DNA from 2 places in the Priestia sp. TRN 1309 genome. Region 1 is predicted to be linked to the other one. Evidence: riboswitches for the same ligand, from Rfam matches in the RefSeq annotation. Region 1 holds a riboswitch; the other holds the start of a gene.
The links. Region 1 has a riboswitch for S-adenosylmethionine ahead of ACRPLQ_RS02780 (hypothetical protein). Riboswitches for the same ligand answer to the same signal wherever they lie in the genome.
Positions count from the first base shown of each region.

Region 2: linked by a shared signal. The riboswitch ahead of ACRPLQ_RS19535 (trans-sulfuration enzyme family protein) and the one ahead of ACRPLQ_RS02780 (hypothetical protein) in region 1 are both predicted to bind S-adenosylmethionine.

Region 1 is NZ_JBOZGM010000001.1:541,269-544,684, reverse strand. It holds gene alaP (alanine permease AlaP) at 1-1,000, opposite strand, end outside; gene ACRPLQ_RS02785 (DUF1540 domain-containing protein) at 1,316-1,474, opposite strand; gene ACRPLQ_RS02780 (hypothetical protein) at 1,575-1,919, opposite strand; SAM riboswitch class I at 1,983-2,084, opposite strand; gene ACRPLQ_RS02775 (hypothetical protein) at 2,206-2,502, shown strand; gene ACRPLQ_RS02770 (GNAT family N-acetyltransferase) at 2,515-2,961, opposite strand; gene ACRPLQ_RS02765 (hypothetical protein) at 3,043-3,416, opposite strand, start outside.
Region 2 is NZ_JBOZGM010000004.1:651,209-654,624, forward strand. It holds gene ACRPLQ_RS19530 (trans-sulfuration enzyme family protein) at 1-626, opposite strand, end outside; gene ACRPLQ_RS19535 (trans-sulfuration enzyme family protein) at 610-1,755, opposite strand; SAM riboswitch class I at 1,827-1,944, opposite strand; gene ACRPLQ_RS19540 (hypothetical protein) at 2,111-2,773, opposite strand; gene ACRPLQ_RS19545 (spore coat protein) at 2,843-3,416, opposite strand, start outside.

The sequences.
Region 1 (3,416 bases):
GTACGCCGCCTTTTGTCAGCTGACCGTATCCTTTTGGAGCTTCTCCGTGCTCTGCTAAGTTAAACAGCATACGGCCTGTACTAAAAATACCGCTGTTACAAGAAGAAAGAGCTGCTGTTAGCACCACAAAGTTAATAATGCCTGCCGCTGCTGGAATCCCGATTTTTTCAAATGTTAATACAAACGGGCTTCCCTGTGAACCAATTTCTTGCCAAGGATAAATCGACATAATGACAAATAATGCACCAACGTAGAAAATAAGAATACGCCAAAAGACCGAATCAATCGCTCTTGCTAGAGATTTTTCTGGATTTTTCACTTCTCCCGCGGTAACGCCGATCATTTCAATTCCTAAATATGCAAACATAACCATTTGCAGCGACAGTAAAATACCTTTGAATCCGTTCGGGAACAGCCCGCCGTTGTCCCATAAGTTTTTAATACCCGTCGCAACGCCGCCGTTCCCGATTCCAAACACAATCATTAATAATCCAACGGCAATCATTAACACAATCGCTAAAATTTTAATAAGTGCAAACCAAAATTCCAGTTCACCATATGCCTTAACAGCTAAGAAGTTAACTGTTGTCATGATGACAAGCGCCGATAACGCCCAAATCCAGTTTGGTACATCCGGATACCAATATCCCATATAAATACCAACGGCTGTAATTTCAGCCATACATGTTACAACCCATAAAAACCAGTAGTTCCAACCTGTTAGATAACCAGCAAGGGGCCCTAAATAGTCGCGCGCGTACTTGCTGAATGAACCTGCAACAGGTTTTTGAATCGCCATTTCTCCAAGTGCTCTCATAATAAAAAACATAATCATTCCGCTAAATCCGTACGCCAATAATATTCCCGGCCCTGCTAATTTAATAGCAGATGCAGATCCAAGAAACAGCCCTACCCCTATGGCTGCTCCTAAGGACATCAGCGTCACATGTCTTTCTTCTAACCCGCGTTTCAATTCTTTCCCCTGAGTTTTCCCCTGCATAAACGTCTCCCCTTTTTCCAATCTGTCAAAACGAGATGAATACAGCTTTTTGTTAGCGCTTTCATATAAATTTATGCTAAAAGTCAGCTAGGCTGTATATTTTTATTCTATCACCTTTCTCTCGTTTTTCTTTTGTCGAAAAACAAAAAAATTATCGTATCATTTTGTTTAAACGCACAATTAGACGTAGACACTGCTTTTTTACTATGTATTTATTATCGCACCTAAGTAATAGTATTTTTTAAAAAATAGAAAAACGCCGACTCAACTCCGTCAGCGCATCGTTCATTTTATGCTTTTTTATAAAACTAGCATTTATCTCGCGGGTTCAAAAGTTTTACAGCCAGGTTCTTCCGTTTCAGAAACATGGTGACTACTTTCAGGACTCACAACGTAAATGGACTCTGCACTGCATTTATTTCCCGATTTCCAATACATGCACTCATTCACTTCACATAATACACCTTGGGCCACTGTTATCCCTCCTTTTTTTGTCTTATCTATTTACTACCCGAAATAGAACGCTTCTAACATTTACATGCAAAAAAACCGCTTGTTTATCAAGCGGATCCTTTTACTGCGTGTGTTCAACATACTGTTTTTTAGCTAAATATAATTCACGACTCAGCGTGATCCGCCGTTCTCTCAAGTTCCTTAATTTAACTTGAAACTGTTCATTAGTTGGCTCTTCTTGAATTAAGCGATACGTAAAAGAAATATCTTCATTTAACTGTTTAAAATCTTCCCATATTTCTTGAACGAGTGCGGATTGTTTGTCTTCAAATGAACGATTTTGCTTCGTTTTTAGCGCGGCTAAAATTTCCTGCTGCCACGTTTCGTCTTTTAGTTCTTTTGCTAACAAGTATAGATCTAAATAATCATCAACGCTTAGCGCCTGTTGTGTATTTTTCAATGTCATCACCTTTTCTATACGAAATGTTTCTTCCTAAGAAGAGGATTTCATCATAGAAAAAGATTCCTCTTCTTATCTGTCAGAGCTAGGCTATGCTGGAATTAGCACCATTCAATAATTGTGGTTGCTGAGGCTTCAAAGGGCCAGTCCCTCCACCTCTCTAGATAAGAATATTTCGTTTTTAAATTATTTCTGACTATTCTAATATGTTTTATATGTTATGTCAATAGCTTTTCAATAAAAAGAAAAAAGAAGTAAAATATGGTATGCTTTCATAAAGGATGGTGAGCACATGAAACGATATATGTTATCTGCTTTTTTGGGAAGCTTGCTGCTGCTTCTCAGCATTGCTTTTTCATCTACTTTCCATATTGCAATTGTCAAAACAACCGGAAGCATTGGAGGGATTATTTTAGCAGCAGCGGCTTTGATTATGAACGCACTTGAAGATCCCCCCTCCTCAGATCATACAGGTAGAGGAGCTGTTGAAGTACTAGATAAAGGCGCTGTTTGGGCTACTTATTTACTTTTACTTTCATTACCGAACCTCATCGCATGTATAACATCTTATGTTTTATGGACTCGCTGACATTCACCAACATTACGGACGTTTTGCCACCTGTAGGCTCATTGATATTTGTTTATCTACAAATCCAAGTTCACGGTACACATGCTGTGCAAAATTCCCAGCATGAACGCTGAGTCTGATTTCAGGGTATCCTTTGATAGACAATTCATCAATTGCTTTTTGCATTAACGGCTTGGCTAGACCTTGCCCGCGGTATTCTGGTAAAACATATAACTCGTAGATAAAGCCAATTTCTGCTTTTGAAAAGAAGTCGGCAGATGGACCGACAAAAACCCAGCCTGCAAGTTTATTTTCTTGTCTAGATACTAAATAATAACACCCTTTTTCAAGGGCATTATCAATTAGTTCATTTACGCGTTCAGTTGACGGTTGAAACTGATGCGTTGTTCCTTCAAACAGCGCATCAGCAGATTTCGTCCGAATTTCCTGTATTTCTTCTTCAGTAGCTTTTGCAATCATCACAATCTCTCCTTTCGTGTTCGTTTTCCACATACAGAGATAAATTCCTGCAAAAAAAAGTCTTCGCCTAAGCGAAGACTTTTATTTAAATTCAAAATGTTCTTGATGGTTGCCTTGTTCATCCGTCCAGTTAATCATGATGTCTAAGCCTGCCGCTTTTCCAGGAACAGCAAAATTGGCATAGCGAAAACGCTGACCGCTTTTGCTTAAGTTAGACCTTTCAATAGGAGAAAACAAGCTGTATTTCGCCTTATTTTTTCCTTCGTGCCGAAAAGCTTGGACCTGCACACGCTCTACGTCTTTTCCAATGTTTTCAACGGTTAATCCATATGTATGATAGACGTTATTTTTCCACTTTAGCTGATTATCTCCCGTCATGCTCGCTTTTGTCAGTTCGACCGACCATTGTTCAGATGATTTCTTCATTGGAAGTTTCTCAATCGAAAGAGCGCTGA
Region 2 (3,416 bases), on a different contig from region 1:
TCACTGTGACCGCTGATATATTTTGTAGCACTATGAATGACAATATTTACACCAAGGTCAATCGGCTGCTGTAGATAAGGTGTTAAAAACGTGTTATCCACAATTGTAAGGAGATTGTGCTCCTTCGCCAAACTTGCTACTGCTTTAATATCCGTTACCTGTAAAAATGGATTTGAAGGGCTTTCGATATAAATAGCCTTCGTATCTTTTGTGATAGCTTCTTCTACTTTCTCAACCTTCGTTGTATCAACAAAAGTTGTTTTGATACCAAACTTTGAAAATAATCGTGTTAATACACGATATGTCCCGCCGTACGTATCGTGTGAAACTAAAATTTCATCCCCTGATTCAAAAATAGATAACACCGATGAAATAGCAGCCATACCTGATGAAAAAGCAAAACCAGCGTATCCATTTTCTAGCTGAGCAATAGTGTTTTCTAAAGCCTCACGCGTTGGGTTTCCTGAACGAGAATAGTCATAGCGGCCGTTGTTCGTCTCATCTTCTTGGTTAAATGTAGATACTTGATAAATAGGTACGTTAACCGCTCCAAAATGACCGTCAATTCCTGTATTTGCATGAATTAAGTTCGTACCAAATCTATGTTTATTATTGTTGGTATGCATCAAATGCCTCCTTCAAATCTTTAATTAAATCATCTGCGTGCTCAATTCCAACTGATAATCGAAGTAAACAGTTTGTTACTCCGACACGATTTCGAATTTCCTCCGGAATGTCAGCGTGTGTTTGACGAGCTGGGAATGTCATTAAACTTTCCACGCCTCCTAAGCTTTCTGCAAATGTAATAACTTTAACATTTTCTAAAAGTACTGACACGATGTCAGGGTGTGAGACAGCAAAAGAAATCATGCCTCCAAATCCAGTTGCTTGTTTCTTCATGATTTCATAGCCCGGATGTGTTTCAAGACCAGGGTAATACACTTTTTCCACGAGATCATGAGCAGTAAGCCAATTTGCAATTTTCAGTGCGTTTTCGTTATGTTTTTCCATACGAAGCGCTAGCGTCTTAATACCGCGCAATAACAGCCAGCTATCTTGTGGACCTAAGATTGCCCCAGCTGCATTTTGATAAAAACGAATTTTTTCTCCTAAGCTACTACATCGAGCGACTACAAGACCAGCAACTACATCATTATGACCCCCAATGTATTTGCTTGCACTATGTATCACAATATCTGCTCCAAGCTCTAAAGGACGCTGATAGTAAGGGGACATGAATGTATTGTCAATGATAGTAAGCAAATCATGCTGTTTAGCTAACGCAATTGCTTCTGGCAAATCAGTCACGTGCATCATTGGATTTGTAGGTGTTTCAATGAATAAAGCTTTCGTGTTGGGACGAAGCGCATCTTTTACTTGCTCGAGATGGGCTGTGTTGACGTACGAAACAGTAATTCCTTGCTCTGAAAAGATTTCATTTAGTACTCGGTACGTTCCTCCGTATAAATCCTCTGATACAATTAAATGATCTCCGTTTTTAAATAGCGCTAAAACTGACATTACACCCGCCATTCCTGAAGCGAATGCTACTCCTACTTCGCCTTTTTCTAAAGCAGCAATTGCTTCTTCCAATGCCGTACGAGTAGGATTTGCCGTACGTGCATAGTCAAATCCTGTACTTTGCCCTAAAGCAGGATGAGCAAATGTTGATGCTTGGTAAATGGGTGTTGTAATAGAACCTGTTGAAGGGTCACGACCTACTCCTGAACGAACTAATAAAGTTTCAATTTTCATCTATTTCTCTCCTTAACTCAAAATAAAAAACACTCTTCACAGATGGAAGAGTGTTCGTTTATACACGATTTCTCTCATCTGTTAGAACAATACTGATGTTCCACAGGAATTAGCACCGTTCAAATGAATGTTTCATTTGATGGTTGCCGGGCATCGCAGGGCCAGTCCCTCCGCCACTCTTGATAAGAGTTCTATATAATTGTTGGTGGTTAACGTTTGTTGTTACTAACTTTAATAAAGATTTTCTTTATTGTCAACATAATTTTCTAAAAAATTTAAATCATCTCATTTGTTTATTCAATATACTTGTCCTGATAAGTACATAAAAAAAGAGACGACACCGAGGTCTCTTTTTCTAAGGCAAGTGCACAGATTTTACGTGAGCTAACTTCCAATACATACTTTCTCCATTTGCCGTAATTAGTTCAACAATATTATTAGAAACTTCTTTAAGTACGCCAATTTTTTCTGATTGATCCCCTAAATCTAATACGACCAGTTGATTTTCATATTTTTTAAGCTGCTCTTCAAAGTTTCTGACAAAAGGTGCAGAGGCAGGCCTTACTGGGAGCTCTTTGTCACTTAAAGAATAAGGAGTTAACTCATTACTATAAGGGGTAAGCCATTTCAAATGATGTAGAGAAACAAAGACATTTTTATACACTGGAGAATAAAACACAAGATAATCATTCAGCACGCTTGTAATATAGCCATGCAATGATTTTCCTCCTGTTACATAAATTTCAATAAATTTCCCTTTTGCCTGCTGTAAAATATTACGATAAGAAATCCGCTGACTTTCTTCTATTAAGTTCTCTTCTATTTCACGCAAAACCGTATAGTCTTCTTCCGATACTTCCCGCAAACGATGCATGTGTAAAAGAGGAATATACAAATAATCATGTCCATTATACAAAACCATAATATCTAATCCAAGATCAATAAGTCTGCCAACAAATGTCGTTTTACCTGAAATATCTAACTCCACAATTTTATCGATATAATGATTCATACTCATACTCATTCTCCTCCTTTTTCCTATATGATAGAAAAGGTGCTTTATAAGCACCTTTTATGTTCCATTTCATCATGCTTTCCAACGATAATTTTTCGTTTTGATAACTTTCTCGGCCGGTGCTGAAGAGCGTGAACTCGTACGGCGTCCTCCCGTGCGGCGTCCTCGAGAGCGATCGTCTGTGCGTCCTCCCGTGCGGCTTCCTGTACGTCCACCTGTGCGACTTCCCGTACGTCCTCCCGTACGGCTTCCTGTACGTTCTTCTGTAGACTTTGCAGCTTCAGTCTCTCCATTTTCTTCTGTTTCTTCATTGTTTTGATTGTTATCGTTTTGCTTAAAAGCCCCTTTTGCTCCTACACAAATGGTTTTAACGTGTCTTGGCTGTAAGCGTAATACTTGATTATTCTGCACAAGTGTAAATGTACCATTTCGGCTTTGTACTAACACGCCCTCTACAGCTTCAGGTCCTCCATTATTGATTGATACCCATTTATGGGAAAGGTGAGCAAAAAGATCGTTGAAGGTTTTAGATTTCATATATTCTGGCTCTTGGCTCACTAAGAGTTCATTTGCAGATTGAGTAGTTTGATCTCCATTGTTGTTTTGATATTCACTCACACTCTTAACGTGTTCAGTATTAATATAG